4 regions of the Streptomyces sp. NPDC052687 genome follow, and region 4 is predicted to be linked to each of the others. Evidence: riboswitches for the same ligand, from Rfam matches in the RefSeq annotation. Region 4 holds a riboswitch; each other region holds the start of a gene.

Region 1 (4,204 bases), on a different contig from region 4:
GAGCCGGGCCCCTGGCGGAATTTGGTCTTCGCGTTCGCCTGGGGGGCCTGCGCCGCGGCGCTGATCGCGATCGTCGCCAACAGCTTCGCGACCCAGTGGATAGCCACGGCGACCGCCGACCCGGCCGGCGCGGACACCCTCGGGGCCACCGTCATAGCGCCGGTCGTGGAGGAGTCCGCCAAGGCGGCCGCGATCCTGCTGCTCTTCCTCTTCCGCAGGCGGGACTTCACGGGAATCGTCGACGGCGTGGTCATAGCCGGGGTGACCGCGACCGGCTTCGCGTTCACCGAGAACATCCTCTACCTCGGCACCGCCTTCGGCACCGACCAGATGCAGGGCGACAGCGGCATCGCCTCCGTCACCGCCGCCACCTTCTTCGTGCGCATCGTGATGTCCCCGTTCGCGCACCCCCTGTTCACCGTCTTCACCGGCATCGGCTTCGGCATCGCCGCCCTGTCCGGGCCCCGGCAGCGGACGCGCCGCCTGCTGCTGCCGCCGTGCGGCCTGCTGCTCGCGATGGGCATGCACGCGCTGTGGAACGGCTCCGCGAGCTTCGGCGGCTTCGCGTTCCTCGCGGTGTACGCCGCGTTCATGGTGCCCGCGTTCGGGCTGCTGACCTGGCTGGTGATCTGGACCCGGCAGCGGGAGCTGCGCACCGTCCGCGAGGAGCTGCCCGCGTACGTGGCCGCCGGCTGGCTGGGCCCGGCGGAGCCGTTCGCGCTCGGCTCGATGCGGGCCCGCCGGCTGGCCCGCGACCACGCCCGGCACCACCTCGGCAAACCGGCGGCCCGCGCGGTCGCAGAGTACGAGGCGTACGCGACGTCGCTGGCGTTCCTGCGGCACCGGGGGCGGCGCGGCCGGGCCGGTGCGGACTTCGTCTTGCGGGAGCGGGAGCTGCTGCACGAGCTGTGGCGCCGCCGGGAGGCCGCCCGTCCGGCCCTGGAGTACGCGGCGCGGATGACGGCGTCGCCGGTGCCGGTGATGATGCCGTGGCCGACGCAGCCGGGCCCCGGGGCGCCGTACCCGGCGTACCCGGCGTACCGGCCGCCGTACCCGGGGTTCCGTCCGCCGCACCCCGTGCAGCGGACGCCGCAGACCGCGTACCAGGCGCCGTATCCGGCCTACAACCCGTACCGGACGTGACCGGGCGGCGGCCCGTTGACCGGCAGCCCTGACGTCGGGGGGGCGCCGTCAGGACCGCCGGGGACCGGGAGAAGAAAGAAGAGAAGCGGAAGAGAGGGGCGAGCGCGCCGGCTCGGCGGGTGCGTCAGGGGGTGAGGCCCTTGCTCCGCAGCCAGGCCATCGGGTCCAGCGCGCCGCCGGCGGCGGTGTGGACCTCCATGTGCAGATGCGCGCCGCTGACGTTGCCCGTGGCGCCCACGCGGCCGATGACCTCGCCCGTGGTGACCTTCTGGCCCACGCTGACGCCGATCGACGACTGGTGGGCGTAGAGGATCTCGGTGCCGTCCTCCAGGGTGAGGACGGTCTTGTAGCCGTACGGCCCGTCCCAGCCGGCCTCCGTGATGGTGCCGGAGTGGACGGCCTTGATGAGGGTGCCGGTGGGCGCGGCGAAGTCGAGGCCGGTGTGGTAGCCGGAGGACCACATGGCGCCGGCCTGGCCGTAGCTCGCGGTGAGGACGTACGACGAGGTCGGCAGCGTGTACTGCTTGGCCAGCTCGGCCAGGCGCTCCGCCTCGGCCTTCTTGCGGGCCTCCTCCTCGGCGGCCTTCTTCGCGGCGGCCGCCTTGGCCTCGGCCTCCTTCTCCGCCTTGGCGGCGGCCTCGGCGGCCTCCTTCTCGGCGGCGGCCAGCGCCTCGGCGGCGGCCTTGGACTCGACCTGGTCCTGCTGCTGCTCGGCCTGCGCCATGATGCGGGCGCGCAGCGCCTCGCCGGCGTCGGTGGTGCCCTGCCCGGAGTCGGCGGCGGTGACGCCGATGCCGCTGAGCGGGGTGGCGGCGACTTCCGGGGCCTCGGCCTCGGTGTCGTCGGAGATGAGCGAGCCGACGTTCGGCAGGTCGGGCATGGAGATGGAGACCGGCGGCTTGCCGGTCTGCGCGGTGGCCATGCCGCCCGCGCCGACGGCGGCTATGACACCGACGCCCAGCACGGTGGAGCTGCGGGCGAGTCCGCCGCGCTGCTTGGTGACGCGATGCCGGCCGCGTACGGGGCGAATGGATTCCGCAGTCGGGTTCCACTCCTCCCACGGGCCCTCGTCGGTGCGCTGATCGCCGTACACGAAGGTGTCGGCGGGGTCGGCGGTGCGCTGGCCAGGCACGAACGGGGCCTCGGGGGCAGGCCGGTTGGACGCCACGTGGGCGTACTCCTTTCCTTCCTTCTCGCCTACCGGGTTAGCTGACGGGTTCGGAGCAGGAAGGTCTCCTACGCGCGTAAACCAGCCGTGCCCTGCGCGGTTTCAGCCGCTGTGGACCCGACCCCTTACGCCCGATTCACCCCAAAATGGTGGTTCCCCGGTTCCCTCACGGGATTCGGCGCGTGCGCACGGAGCCGCCTCTTGTGACGGCTGGGACGACCGCGCTGCGTTATCGGACGTTAATAGAACCAGGGGGTGATTTCCAAGCCGTTCCGCTTGATCATTACGGTTCGCCGGGCGGACGTAGCGCCCAGGAGCGGCTAAAAACGGGCGAGTTGACCTCGACTCTCAAACGCTTCAGCAGCGTTCGCGTTTTTGATGGTGACTCAGATGTTATGCGCAGTGGGGTCGGTCACTCACTGGTGGTGACAATCCGGGACGCCGTGCGTCTTCGGCCATGCGGCGGGCAACGCGGGCAACGCGCAGCCCCCGGAAGGGGTGGAAAACACTCAGGGCCGGAACCCGTTTCCGGATTCCGGCCCTGAGCCTTCAGTAGCGGGGACAGGATTTGAACCTGCGACCTCTGGGTTATGAGCCCAGCGAGCTACCGAGCTGCTCCACCCCGCGTCGGTGAAACCAGTGTACGCCATGCGCGGGACCCCTCGCGCCAGAGGTAGTTTCACTGGGAACCGACCCGGGATTCCGCCGTCTCCAGATGGGTGCGCCGATGCCCTACCCGTACGTCCTGCTCTCCGCCGCCGTCTCCCTGGACGGCTTCCTGGACGACACCGGCCCCGAGCGGCTGCTGCTGTCCGGCCCGGCCGACTTCGACCGGGTCGACGAGGTGCGGGCGTCCGTCGACGCGATTCTGGTGGGCGCCGGCACGATCCGCGCCGACAACCCGCGGCTGCTGGTGAACTCCCCCGAGCGCCGCGCGGCCCGGACGGCGGCCGGGAAACCGGAGTACCCGCTGAAGGTCACGGTCAGCGCCACCGGCGACCTCGACCCCGGGGCGCGGTTCTGGCACACCGGCGGCGAGAAGGTCGTCTACACGACCCCCGAGGGCGCCGGCCGCCTGCGGGCGTCGGGCATCGCGGACACCGCGGCGGTGGTGCCGCTCGCCGGGGCCTGGGACTGGCGCACCGTCCTGGAGCATCTGCACGACCTGCGCGGCGTACGGCAGCTGATGGTCGAGGGCGGCGGCACGGTCCACACCCAGCTTCTCCGACTGGGTCTGGCCGACGAACTCCAGCTCGCCCTGGCGCCCCTCTTCGTCGGCGACCCGGACGCCCCCCGCCTGTTCGGCCCCGGCCCCTACCAGCCGGGCCGGCTGCGCCTGGTGGAGACCCGCCCGGTCGGTGACGTGGTCCTGATGCGCTACCAGCCGACCGCCCCCGGCACCGGCACGACCGCGGTGGCCGCCGACCACCACTGGCTGGCCCGGGCCTGCGCCCTGGCGGCGCAGTGCCCGCCCTCCGCGACCGCCTTCAGCGTCGGCGCGATCGTCGTCGCCGCCGACGGCACGGAACTCGCCCGCGGCCACTCCCGCGAGGGCGACGACCCGGTCGTCCACGCGGAGGAGGCGGCCCTGGCGAAGATCGACCCGGCGGACCCGCGGCTGCCCACCGCGACCGTCTACAGCAGCCTGGAGCCCTGTACGCGCCGCGCCTCCCGGCCCCGCCCCTGCGCAGGTCTGATCCTGGACGCCGGTGTCCGCAGGGTCGTCACGGCATGGCGGGAGCCGGACACGTTCGTGGCGGGGGCGGACGGCGCGGGGGCCCTGGCGGCGCGGGGCGTGGACGTGATCGTCCTCCCCGAGCACGAGGAGCAGGCGAAGGCCCCGAACCGCCACTTGCCGGGCTGAGGAACGGGCGAAGGCCCCGAACCGCCACC
Region 2 (4,204 bases), on a different contig from region 4:
GCTGTCGGGGCCGAAGAGCGCGTACGCCGTCCATCTGACCGAGGACGACGAGCTGGTCCACCTGCACTGGGGGCCCAGGATCTCGCTCGCCGACGCCCAAGCCCTCGCCGCCCGGCCGCTGCCGGACGCCTGGCCGTTCGAGTCCGCGCTCGACGGCCGTGAGGAGTACCCGGTCGAAGGCGGCCCCCGGTTCGTCCCCCCCGCCCTGTCCGTGCGCACCGACGAGCGCCGCGGCACCGAGTGGACGTTCGAGACGCACGAGATCGCCCACGCGGGAAGCGCGGACGAGGAGCTGCGGCTGCGGTTCCGGGACGCGGCACTGACGATCACCCTGCACTACCGGATGCGCGGAGACGTCGTCGAGCGCTGGGTGACGCTGCGCAACGAGGGTCCCGCGGCGGAGCTGCTGCGCGCCGACTCCGCGACCTGGACGCTCCCCGAGCGCGACGGCTGGCGGCTGTCCCATCTGCACGGCCGGTGGGCCGCGGAGTCCCGGCTGACCGCCGCGCCGCTCACCTACGGCGAGCACGTCATCGGCAGCCGCCGCGGTCACACCGGGCACCAGCACCTGCCCTGGGTCGCCGCGGACACCGACGCCACCGAGGAGCGCGGCGAGGTCTACGGCTGCGCCCTGGGCTGGTCCGGCTCCTGGCGGATCGCCGTCGCCCGGCTGCCCGACGCGCGCGTGCAGATCACCGGCGGCGCCGGGCACGACGACTCGGGGCTGGCGCGGCTGACCGCGGGGGAGTCCTTCACCACGCCCGTCTTCGCCGGGCTGTGGAGCGACGAGGGCTTCGGCGGCGCGAGCCGCGCCTGGCACGCCTATCAGCGCACCCATATCGTCCCGGGCGCGGACCGGGACCGGCCGGTGCTGTTCAACTCCTGGGAGGCGACGGGCTTCGACATCTCCGAGGAGCGCCAGCGCGCGCTCGCCCGGCGGGCCGCCCGCCTCGGCGTCGAGCTGTTCGTCGTCGACGACGGCTGGTTCGGCGCCCGCACCAGCGACCGCGCGGGCCTCGGCGACTGGACGCCCAACCCGGACCGCTTCCCGGCCGGCCTCGGCCCGCTCGCCGACGAGGTGCACTCCCTCGGCATGCGGTTCGGGATCTGGGTCGAACCGGAGATGGTCAACCCGGACAGCGAGCTGTACCGCGCCCACCCGGACTGGGTGCAGCACCAGACAGGACGAAAGCGGACGGAATTTCGCCATCAGCTCGTACTGAACCTGGCGCGCGAGGACGTCCAGGAGTACCTGTGGGAGCGGCTGCACACCCTGCTCTCCAGCGCCCCCGTCGACTATGTGAAGTGGGACTTCAACCGCTGCTTCACGGACGCCGGCTGGCCCGGCGATTCCTACCCGCAGCGTCTGTGGGCCGACCACGTACGGGCGCTGTACGCCCTGCTGGACCGGCTGCGCGCCGCCCATCCCGGCGTCGCCTTCGAGTCCTGCTCGGGCGGCGGCGGCCGGATCGACCTCGGGGTGCTCGGCCGTACCGAGCAGGTGTGGACCTCCGACAACACCGACCCGCTCGACCGGCTCGCCATCCAGCACGGCTTCAGCCAGATCCACCCCGCGTGCGTAATGGCCGCCTGGGTCACCGACAGCCCCAACACCCAGCTCAACGGCCGGACCAGCTCCCTGAGATTCCGATTCGTCAGCGCCATGGCCGGGGTCCTCGGCATCGGCGGCGACCTCACCCGGTGGACCGACGAGGAGCTGGCCGAGGCGCGCGGCTGGGTGGACCTCTACAAGGAGATCCGGCCGCTGGTCCAGCGCGGCGACCTGTACCGCCTGCGGCCTCCGGGTGGCGGGCTGAGCGCCGTGCAGTACGTCCTCGGCGACGAGACGGTCGTCCTCGCCTGGCTGCAGTCCCAGCACCACGGGGAGCCCGTACCGGCGCTGCGGCTGCGCGGGCTCGACCCGACAGCGGCGTACGAATGCCGTGAAACGGGCGAAGTGCACCGGGGAGCCGTGCTGCTGCACCACGGGGTGCGCCTCGGACTGCGAGGCGACCTCGATGCGACGGTTCTCCGCCTCCGTCGCATCTGAGCGATCTGTCCGAATTGCAGCCTTAGTCGTAACTCGCTCTGGAATAAAGAGTTCTGGAGCGGTGTCACGTGAGGAGGCTCATATTCGTGACGGTGAGTCGCCCGTCATGTTCACGTAATTCTCCCGGTTTTCAAGGGTGTTCACGGAAAAGGAAGGCTCCGTGATCGACGGAGTGTGACCGTGAATTCCGGGGCGGAAGAGATCGAAAAGCGACAGAGGGCAACCTTTCGCTTGTCCCCGTGCGTCCAGGTCGCTTACGTTCCACACCGATCCAGGCGGAACGCCGAATCCTGCCGCCGCCTGGTGCCCGCGCAAACCCACCCGTGCACGGCAGGAGCGGGGGACCCACAGGTTTTCACCGCCTGTTCCGGTCCTCGGAACAGGCTTGGGGTAAAGCCGCGTCTCGGCGCGGCCGGACATCTCCAGTCCGCACCCGACAGCTCACCTCGCAGGCGCCGGAGAGGAATTCGCCATGCCCGCGAAGGGTAAGCACCGCCGTCCGAAGACCCAGCGCTTCACCCGTTCCATCGCCGTCGCCGGCACCGGTGGAGCCGCGCTCGCGCTGCCCCTCATGGGGGCCGCCGCAGCCCATGCCGCCACCCCGCAGACCGCCGCGGAAGACACCACCCGGTCCGTCGCGTCCGTGCAGCAGTCCGCGGCGAAGAAGGCCGCGGAAAAGTCCGCCGAGAAGAACTCCGGTGTGCGTATCTACACCGTGAAGTCCGGTGACTGCCTCTCGAAGATCGCCGAGGACCAGAAGGTCGACGGCGGCTGGCAGCGGCTCTACGCCGACAACCGCGCCACCGTCGGCGAGGACCCGTCGCTGATCCACCCCGGCCTCAAGCTGACCCTCGGCAAGAAGGCCGCCGCCTCCGCGCCGAAGAGTTCCTCCGCCGAGCAGTCCAAGCCGTCGCAGTCCTCCCAGGGCTCGTCGCAGCAGTCGTCCGGCGCCTCGAAGAAGTCCGAGTCGGCCGAGTCGGCGAAGACGGCAGAGTCGGCGCAGTCGCAGTCCGCCAAGCCGGCCGCGGCGTCCTCCCCGCAGACCTCCACCGCCGCCCAGGCCGCCACGGTCGCCGGCGGTCACACCGCTCCGGTCGCGGGCGCCGGCATCGGTACCGCCTACAAGGTCGCGGGCAGCATGTGGTCCAGCGGCTACCACACCGGCGTCGACTTCGTCGTCCCGACCGGCACCTCGCTCAAGGCCGTCGGCGCGGGCACCGTCGTCTCCGCCGGCTGGGCCGGCGCGTACGGCAACCAGGTCGTCATCAAGCTCGCCGACGGCTACTACGCCCAGTACGCCCACCTGTCCGCGCTGTCGGTGTCGGCCGGCCAGTCCGTGACCGCCGGTCAGCAGGTCGGCCTCTCCGGCTCGACCGGCAACTCGACCGGCCCGCACCTGCACTTCGAGATCCGCACCACCCCGGACTACGGCTCGGACGTGGACCCGGTCGCCTACCTCCGCTCGAAGGGCGTCTCCCTCTGACGACTCCCTGCCGCGCCGGTTCCTGACCCCGGCCGCACACGCCGCCGAAGGCCGGACCCCGACCCCGGGTCCGGCCTTCGGCGTGTGCGCGGCCGTATGTCCATGGCAGAGTGACCGTCGTCAGTGGCAAGCGCTTTCTGCCGGTGCTGTGCATCCGCGCTTTCCCTCCGCGCTCTCCATCCGTCGAGGAGCCGTCCCCCGTGACCACCACACGCAGAGCCTTCGCCACCCTGGCCACGGGCGCCGCCCTGGCGGCCCTCGCCCCGACCCCGAGCGCGGCCACGACTGCGACCACGGATGCGAGCGCGCACGCCGGGCAGGCCGCGCCCCGCCGCCGCCCCCGGCTCATCGCCCGCGACGACTTCCGCCACGGCCTCGGTAAGTGGGCCGCCGAACTCCAGGACGGCGGCACGGTCACGGCCTCCCGCGGCGTACTGGACATCGATGTGCCCAGCGGGGCCACGGTGTGGTTCCGGCAGAGGCTCCAAGGGCCGTACGTCCTGGCGTACACCGCCACCCCGGTCGCGGCCGGCGGCCCCAACGACCGTGTCTCGGACCTGAACAACTTCTGGAACGCCACGGACGTCCGCTCCCCGCACGACCTGTTCGCCACCCCGCGCGGCGGGGCCCTGACGGAGTACGACCACCTGACGACGTACTACGCGGGATAC
Region 3 (4,204 bases), on a different contig from region 4:
CCCCGCCCGCCGGATATCCGTTCTTTGTATACGGCGCTCGTGTTAATGCCGCAGACCCGACATGTTTACGCCATGTTGCGAATTCCTCACACGCTCCGGGCGTTCGCCGCCCGGGCCGAACCGCAGCCGGTGCGCGGCGCTCGCGCGCTCGGTGTGCAGCGCGGTGATCGCCCGCGCGCGTTCGCTGTCGCCGCGCGCGACGGCGTCGACGATCGCCCCGTGCTCCGCCCACGCCTCCCCCGGGCCGGCCGGCGCCTCCACCGTGTACATCCAGGCGATCTTGTGCCGCAGCTGGGTCAGCGCCGAGGTGAGCGCGGGGCTGCCGGAGGCCTGCGCCAGCGTCTCGTGGAACCAGCCGTCCAGGGAGCGCAGGTCGTCGCTGTGGCCGCGGCGGGCGCGCTCCTGGCCCAGCCGGACCAGGCCGCGCAGCACCTTCAGGTGGGCCTCGGTGCGCCGCTGCGCCGCGCGGGAGGCGCCCAGCGGCTCCAGCAGCAGGCGCATCTCCAGCAGGTCGGCGGCCTCCTGCTCGGTCGGTTCGGCGACGCACGCGCCCGCGTGGCGCCGGGTCACGACGAAACCCTCGGCCTCCAGCGTGCGCAGCGCCTCCCGGACGGGTACGCGCGAGACGCCGTAGCGGCGGGCGAGCAGTTCCTCGGTGAGCCGGCTGCCGCGCTCGTAGACACCCGCGACGATGTCGTCCCGGATCGCCGTGCACACCGAGTGCGCCGGAATACGCATGACCGACCTCCGCCTTAATCCCCGTGAAACGTCGACGATTGACGTGTGTTCAGCGACTCTATGGCAATGAGGCGGAATTTCCGACGGCGGGTCGGAATCCATGGATATTTTTTGGACAAGGGGGCGGCCGAAACGCCGAAAGCCCCGGCGGGCGGGCCGGGGCTCGGAGCGTTTCGCGGGGCTGGGTCAGATGTTCACGCCGTGCGCGCGCAGGTACGCGACGGGGTCGATGTCCGAGCCGTACTCCGGGCTCGTACGGGCCTCGAAGTGCAGATGCGGGCCGGTGACGTTGCCGGTGGCGCCGGACAGGCCGATCTGCTGGCCCGGGGTCACGGTCTGGCCGACGGAGACGGCGATCGAGGACAGGTGGGCGTACTGGGTGTACGTGCCGTCGTGCATCCGGATGACCACCTGGTTGCCGTACGCCCCGCCCCAGCCGGCCTCGACGACCGTGCCGGCGCCGACGGCGTGGACGGAGGTGCCGGTCGCGGCGTGGAAGTCGACGCCGGTGTGGCTGCCGGAGGACCACAGGGAGCTGCCGGCCTGGTAGCCGGTGGAGACGTAGGAGCCGGAGATCGGCGGCACGAAGGTGTTCAGGCGCTTGCGCTCGGCCTCGCGGGCGGCGCGCTCCTTCTCCTCGCGGGCCTCGCGGGCGGCCTCCTCGGCGCGCTTGATCGCGGCGGCCTCGGCCGCGCGCTCGGCGGCGGCCCGCTCGGCGGCCTGCTGCTGCGCGGCGGCCTGGGCGTCGATCTGGTCGGCGACCTCGTCGCCGATGGTGAGGACCGGCAGCAGGCCGGTCTGCTCGGGCTCGGGCCCGGCGGCGAGCGCCGGGCTCGCCAGGGTGCCGAAGACGCCGGTGGTGGTGAGCGCCGCGACTCCCGCCGCGCGGGCGGTGGAGCGCTGCATCCGGCCGGGACGGCGATGCCTCCCGGTGGCGCGCGTGAACGCCATGAAGTGGCTGGTCCTTTCCTTCCCTCTCGCCTACCGGGTTAGCTGACGGGTTCGGAGCAGGAAGGTCTCCTACGGACCCCCTCGCGGATGCGCGGGCGCCCGATTCACCCCAGGGACTGCGTGGTTGGGTCCCCGGCTCCCCTGGCTCGCGCCGTACGGGGACTCGGCGATGACTGTCCGGTGCCGCGGGTGCGGCGCACTGCCTGACGAACAGCCCGGACGACGCTAAGACGGCCGGCTTGCAAAGCCCAAACCGATTCGGCGTTTTGTAGCGCATCCCACAGGCCAGACAGGCAACCTCCGCCCCAATTCGGACATCAAGGGGCCCTGGTGACGCTTCGGTCACCAGGGCCCCTCCGCGCGGATGTGCCGCGGCGCTCGGCGTGGGTGTGCCGCCGCGGCGTCTACTCGGCGGTCACGACGGTGACTTCGCCGATGCCCAGGGCCTCCACGGGCTCCTTGATCTGCGCCGCGTCGCCGACGAGGACGGTCACCAGACGGTCCACCGGGAAGGCGTTGACGACCGCGGCGGTGGCCTCGACGGTGCCGGTCGCGGCCAGCTGGCGGTACAGCGTCGCCTGGTAGTCGTCGGGCAGGTGCTGCTCGACCTGGTCGGCCAGCGTGCTCGCGACGGCCGCCGCCGTCTCGTACTTCAGCGGCGCCACACCGACCAGGTTCTGCACGGCGACGTCCCGCTCGGCGTCGGTCAGGCCCTCCGCGGCGAGCGTGCGCAGCACCGTCCAGAGGTCTTTGAGGGCCGGGCCGGTGTTCGGGGTGTCCACCGAGCCGCTGATGGCGAGCATCGAGGCGCCCGTGCCGTCCGGCGCGGACCGCAGCACCTGGCCGAACGCCCGCACGCCGTAGGTGTAGCCCTTCTCCTCGCGCAGCACGCGGTCCAGGCGGGAGGTGAGGGTGCCGCCGAGGCAGTACGTGCCGAGCACCTGCGCGGGCCACACGCGGTCGTGCCGGTCGGGGCCGATACGGCCGATGAGCAGCTGCGTCTGGACGGCGCCGGGGCGGTCGACGATGACCACGCGCCCGGTGTCGTCGGCGGTCACCGGCGGCACCGGCCGGGGCTCGCCGGGCGTGCCGGTCCAGGAGCCGAGGGTGTCGCCCAGCAGGTCGTCCAGGTCGATGCCGGTGAGGTCGCCGACCACCACGGCGGTGGCCGTGGCCGGGCGGACGTGCCGCTCGTAGAAGGAGCGCACGGCCGCCGAGTCGATCTTCGCGACCGTGTCCTCGGTGCCCTGGCGCGGGCGCGACATGCGCGAGGTCGCCGGGAACAGCTGCCGGGACAGCTCCTTGGCGGCCCGCCGGGAGGGATTGGCCAGCTCGTGCGGGATCTCGTCCAGGCGGTTGCGCACCAGCCGCTCGACCTCGCTCTCGGCGAAGGCGGGCGCCCGCAGCGCGTCGGCGAGCAGCCCGAGGCCCTTGGCCAGGCGGGAGGCCGGGACCTCCAGGCTGAGCCGCACGCCCGGGTGGTCGGCGTGCGCGTCGAGGGTGGCACCGCAGCGCTCCAGCTCGGCGGCGAAGTCCTCGGCGGAGTGCTTGTCGGTGCCCTCGGAGAAGGCACGCGCCATGATCGTGGCCACGCCGTCCAGGCCGGCGGGCTCGGCGTCCAGCGGGGCGTCGAGGAGGACCTCGACGGCGACGACCTTCTGACCGGGGCGGTGGCAGCGCAGCACCGTCAGGCCGTTGTCGAGGGTCCCGCGCGTGGGGGCCGGGAACGCCCACGGCCTGGCCTCGCCCGGCTGCGGCTGGGGGTGGAAGTCCATGGTGGTCAGCTCGGTCACTTGGCCGCCTCCTCGGTGGCGTCGGCGGCTTCCACGGTCGCCGCGGATTCCGGGTCCTCGGTGCCCTCGACTTCCTCGGGCTGTTCTGGGGTGATCGGCTCGTAGACGAGCACCGCGCGGTTGTCGGGCCGCAGGCGGGCCTTGGCGATCTCCTGGACCTCCTCGGGCGTCACCTCCAGCACCCGCTGCACGGCGGTGAGGGCGAGCTGCGGGTCGCCGAACAGCACGGCGTACCGGCACAGTTCGTCGGCGCGGCCGGCGACCGTGCCGAGCCGGTCCAGCCACTCGCGCTCCAACTGGGCCTGGGCGCGCTCCATCTCCTCGGCGGTGGGGCCCTCCTCGGCGAACCGGGCCAGCTCCTCGTCGATGGCGGTCTCGATGACCGGCACCTCCACGTCGCCGGAGGTCTTCACGTCCAGCCAGCCCAGGGAGGGTGCCCCGGCCAGCCGGAGCAGTCCGAAGCCGGCCGCGACGGCCGTACGGTCCCGGCGGACCAGCCGGTTGTACAGGCGGGAGGACTCGCCGCCGCCGAGGATGGTCAGCGCCAGGTCGGCCGCGTCGCACGCGCGCGTGCCGTCGTGCGGGAGCCGGTAGGCGGCCATCAGGGCGCGCGCGGGGACCTCCTCCTCGACGACCTCGCGCAGCTGCTCACCGATGATGTCGGGCAGCGTGCCGTCACGCGGGGCGGGCTTGCCGTCGTGGGAGGGGATGGAGCCGAAGTA
Region 4 (4,204 bases):
ACCGAGTCCTCGGGGTTGGCGAGGACGCGCAGGTAGGCCAGGACGTCCCGGACCTCCTTGCGCTCGTAGAAGCGGACGCCGCCGACGACCTTGTAGGGCAGGCCGACGCGGATGAAGACCTCTTCGAAGACACGGGACTGGGCGTTGGTGCGGTAGAAGACGGCGACGTCGCCGGCCTTCGCCTCGCCCGCGTCAGTGAGGCGGTCTATCTCGTCGGCGACGAACTGGGCCTCGTCGTGCTCGGTGTCCGCGACGTACCCGGTGATCCGGGCGCCCTGGCCGGCGTTGGTCCACAGGTTCTTCGGGCGGCGGGACTCGTTGCGCTCGATGACCGCGTTGGCGGCGGACAGGATCGTCTGGGTGGAGCGGTAGTTCTGCTCCAGCAGGATCGTCGTCGCGTCCGGGTAGTCCTCCTCGAACTGGAGGATGTTGCGGATGGTCGCGCCGCGGAAGGCGTAGATCGACTGGTCGGCGTCACCGACGACGCACAGCTCGGCGGGCGGGACCTCGGCCTCGGGCGGCACGTCCACCGGGTGCTCAAAGGTGCCGACCAGCTCGCGGACCAGGGCGTACTGCGCGTGGTTGGTGTCCTGGTACTCGTCGACCAGGACGTGGCGGAAGCGGCGGCGGTAGTGCTCGGCCACGTCGGGGAAGGCGCGCAGCAGGTTGACCGTCGTCATGATCAGGTCGTCGAAGTCGAGGGCGTTCGCCTCGCGCAGCCGCGACTGGTAGAGGGCGTAGGCCTGCGCGAGGGTCTTCTCGAAGCCGTCGGAGGCCTGCGCGGCGAAGTCCTCCTCGTCGATCAGCTCGTTCTTCAGGTTGCTGATCTTGGCGCTGAAGGACTTGGGCGGGAAGCGCTTGGGGTCCAGGTCCAGGTCGCGGCAGACCAGGGCCATCAGGCGCTTGGAGTCGGCGGCGTCGTAGATCGAGAACGACGAGGTGAAGCCGAGCCTCTTGGACTCGCGGCGCAGGATGCGCACGCACGCGCTGTGGAAGGTCATCACCCACATCGCGTTCGCGCGCGGGCCCACCAGCTGCTCCACGCGCTCCTTCATCTCGCCCGCGGCCTTGTTGGTGAAGGTGATCGCGAGGATCTGGCCCGGGTGCACGCCCCGCTCGGCCAGCAGGTAGGCGATGCGGTGGGTGAGCACGCGGGTCTTGCCGGAGCCGGCGCCGGCCACGATGAGCAGGGGGGAGCCGGAGTGGACGACCGCGGCGCGCTGGTTGTCGTTCAGCCCCTCCAGGAGGGCGGCCGAGTCGACCACCGGGCGGGGGGCGCCGTCCCGGTAGTAGCCTCCCCCGCTCTCGGCTCCGCCCGAGCGGGGGGAGCCCCATCGGTCCGGCGGCACGTCGAACTTCCCGCCGAACAGATCGTCCGGGATCGACTCCGGAACGTGATCGCCCTCGGGCGGCGGCGGGGGTTCCTCCTCGTGCCCGCGAGGGGCCTGGAGGTCCGCCAGGAAGCTGTCGTCAAAGAGGCTGCTCATCGCTCTCCGAGTCTAGGGCGCCCCACTGACAACCGAGGGCCGCCCGCAGAACATCACACCGGCCGCCGGCCGCCACGCGCCGCGCAGGCTCGGCGACGGCGAGCGACGCGCAGGGAGCGCTGAGGGGCCGCTGAGGGACCGCCGGGGGGCGCTGTCGGAAAGGTCACGGAAATGTATCGGGCATATCACCCACCAACCTTCACAGCAGGCACACGAGTTGGCTACCGTTCCGCGCAGGCCGTACGACCTCCTACCGGCGAACGTCGCCGGGCCGCGCGGCCTCCGCCGAGTCCGGCGCGCCCGCACAGCGGCCGGAGCCGGGGACCCAACAGACTCTGGGGTGAATCGGCCCTCCCCTTCGGGACGGGCTGTAGGGCAACCCTTCCTCACGACCCGCCCGAACCCGACAGCTAACCCGGTAGGCGGCCCATGGAAGGAGTCGCCTCCCTTGGCGTCGCACCGCAAGTCCCGTCCCACCCCGCGCGTGGCCGGCATACGCACCCCCGCCCTCGCCACCGCGGCCCTCACCTCCGTGGCCCTGCTGTCGCAGACCGCCGACGCCGCCCCGTCCGCCGACGAGAAGCCGAGCCTGGAGGAGGTCGAGAAGAAGGTCGACGAGCTCTACCGCCAGGCGGAGTCGGCGACCGAGAAGTACAACGCGGCCAAGGAGAAGACCGCGAAGCAGCGCAAGCGGGTCGACACCCTCCTGGACGACGTCGCCCAGCGGGCGCAGAAGCTCAACGAGGCCCGCGAGGAGCTGGGCTCCTACGCCGCGGCCCAGTACCGCACCGGCGCCGCCGCGCCCGGCGTCGCGACCCTGCTGCTCGCGGACTCCCCGCAGGACTACTTCGACCGCACCCACCTGATGGACCGGCTCACCAGCCGGCAGAAGGAATCGGTCGACGACTACTTCGCGCAGCAGTCCGAGACGATGAAGAAGCGCCAGGAGGCCGCCGAGAGCCTCCAGACGCTCACCGAGTCACAGGCCGGCCTGAAGACGGCCAAGGCCACCGTCCAGAAGAAACTCGCCACCGCGCGGGAGATGCTTTCGCGGCTGACCGCCGAGGAGAAGGCCCGGCTCGCCGCGATCGAGCAGCGCGAGCGGGAGGAGGCGGCGCGCAAGGCCGCGGAGCTGGCCCGGCAGCAGGCGGAGGAGCAGCGGCTGCAGGAGCAGGAGGAGCGGGAGGCGGTGCCGGCCCCGCGGGAGGAGACGGGCGGCGCCTCGTCCTCCCCCTCCGCCTCCGCCGGCGAGACCTCCGTCCCGGCCGCCGGCGCGACGTACACCGCCAAGGCCGAGAAGGCGATCGCCTTCGCCCGCGCCCAGATCGGCAAGCCGTACGTCTGGGGCGCCACCGGGCCGGGCTCCTACGACTGCTCCGGCCTCACCCAGGCCGCGTGGAAGGCCGCCGGCGTCACCCTGCCGCGCACCACCTACGACCAGGTGAACGCCGGCACCACGGTCCCCCTGTCCGCCGCCCTCCCCGGTGACCTCGTCTTCTTCTACGACGACGTCACCCACGTCGGCATCTACATCGGCAACGGGATGATGATCCACGCGCCGAAGCCCGGGACGTACGTGCGGGAGGAGTCGGTGTACTACGACGGCGAGTCGTCGATCCACAGCGTGGTGCGGCCGGCCTGACGCGGGGCGGGTGGTCCGGGGGCGACGCGGGGCGGGTGGTCCGGGGGCGCCGAGGTCCGCGGGGGCCGCGGGCGCGGGGCGCGGCGGCTCAGGTCCAGAGGACCGCGATGAAGATGTTCGCCGTGGTCAGCAGCCCCACGAGGCCGAAGAGGCCCTTGTCCACCCGCTCCTCGTCCCGCTTCACGTAGACCAGGCCGAGGATCACGATCAGCAGGGCCAGCTTCACGCCGATCTTGATGTTGTCGACCGTCTGGTCGTCGGCCTGGTTGAGACCGACCAGGATCACGCCGGTGACCAGCATGGTCAGCGCGCCGTGCAGCATCGCCGGGACGAAGCGGGCGGTGCCCTGGCCCATCGCCTTCATCTGGGTGAGGAAGCCGCCGAGGAGCGAGGCGATGCCGATGATGTGCAGGCCGACGAAGAGATGGATGAGTACGTCCATGGGGCCGGAGCCTAACGAGGCCGTCCCCCGCCGCCCGACACCGGCCCGTCCCTGGCCGACGGCGGGCATGAGCGCGTACGGGGAGTGACGCGGGGGCGGCGCATATATGCGCCATAGCATCCCGTCCCGTACGCCGGTCCCGGAATCGCCCCTTCGGTCAGCACGCTGCGTCACCTCGACCATTCCGAAGAAACGTCACGGTCACATACGGTCACCCGACGGCCCGCTCGCGTCACTTCCGTACTTCTCGTGACCTCTCCGGCATATCCCGGCCTAGCGTCCTCCCTCAGATGTCCGGCTCCCCACCGCCGCCCAGGCCCAGGGCGGCAGCCGGACGTCTCCGCCGAGAAGGTCCGGCGGCGGTCCCGCTCCCCTGTGCGACACCGCCGCCGGACCGCCCGGCCGCAGGAAAGGACGTGCAGTCCACGTGGCAGCTCACCGCAAGCCCCGGCATCGCTCGGCCGGGGGCCATCGAGCCCGTACGGCGGCAACCCTCGCCCTCGCGGGCGCGGCGGCCGTGACGGCCTTCGACGGGACGGGCCACGCCGAGCCCGAGCTGACCCCCACGCAGGTCAAGGCCACGGTGAACAAGCTGTACCAGGAGGCCGAGGTGGCCACCGAGAAGTACAACGG

The links. Region 4 has a riboswitch for cyclic di-AMP ahead of AB0K92_RS01535 (NlpC/P60 family protein). Riboswitches for the same ligand answer to the same signal wherever they lie in the genome.
Positions count from the first base shown of each region.
Region 1: it holds a riboswitch for cyclic di-AMP, as region 4 does, so the genes downstream of both, AB0K92_RS31480 (M23 family metallopeptidase) here and AB0K92_RS01535 (NlpC/P60 family protein) in region 4, are expected to answer to the same signal.
Region 2: it holds a riboswitch for cyclic di-AMP, as region 4 does, so the genes downstream of both, AB0K92_RS22665 (peptidoglycan DD-metalloendopeptidase family protein) here and AB0K92_RS01535 (NlpC/P60 family protein) in region 4, are expected to answer to the same signal.
Region 3: it holds a riboswitch for cyclic di-AMP, as region 4 does, so the genes downstream of both, AB0K92_RS13115 (M23 family metallopeptidase) here and AB0K92_RS01535 (NlpC/P60 family protein) in region 4, are expected to answer to the same signal.

Region 1 covers NZ_JBFATR010000068.1:20,129-24,332, forward strand. The annotation lists gene AB0K92_RS31475 (PrsW family intramembrane metalloprotease) at 1-1,143, shown strand, start outside; gene AB0K92_RS31480 (M23 family metallopeptidase) at 1,268-2,311, opposite strand; cyclic di-AMP (ydaO/yuaA leader) riboswitch at 2,323-2,502, opposite strand; tRNA gene AB0K92_RS31485 (tRNA-Met) at 2,865-2,938, opposite strand; gene AB0K92_RS31490 (dihydrofolate reductase family protein) at 3,039-4,175, shown strand.
Region 2 covers NZ_JBFATR010000030.1:72,247-76,450, forward strand. The annotation lists gene AB0K92_RS22660 (alpha-galactosidase) at 1-2,050, shown strand, start outside; cyclic di-AMP (ydaO/yuaA leader) riboswitch at 2,322-2,518, shown strand; gene AB0K92_RS22665 (peptidoglycan DD-metalloendopeptidase family protein) at 2,523-3,533, shown strand; gene AB0K92_RS22670 (DUF6250 domain-containing protein) at 3,734-4,204, shown strand, end outside.
Region 3 covers NZ_JBFATR010000011.1:114,848-119,051, reverse strand. The annotation lists gene AB0K92_RS13120 (GntR family transcriptional regulator) at 43-738, opposite strand; gene AB0K92_RS13115 (M23 family metallopeptidase) at 925-1,689, opposite strand; cyclic di-AMP (ydaO/yuaA leader) riboswitch at 1,702-1,868, opposite strand; gene AB0K92_RS13110 (pitrilysin family protein) at 2,094-3,482, opposite strand; gene AB0K92_RS13105 (pitrilysin family protein) at 3,479-4,204, opposite strand, start outside.
Region 4 covers NZ_JBFATR010000001.1:305,702-309,905, reverse strand. The annotation lists gene pcrA (DNA helicase PcrA) at 1-1,487, opposite strand, end outside; cyclic di-AMP (ydaO/yuaA leader) riboswitch at 1,761-1,928, shown strand; gene AB0K92_RS01535 (NlpC/P60 family protein) at 1,936-3,129, shown strand; gene AB0K92_RS01530 (hypothetical protein) at 3,218-3,571, opposite strand; gene AB0K92_RS01525 (NlpC/P60 family protein) at 3,999-4,204, shown strand, end outside.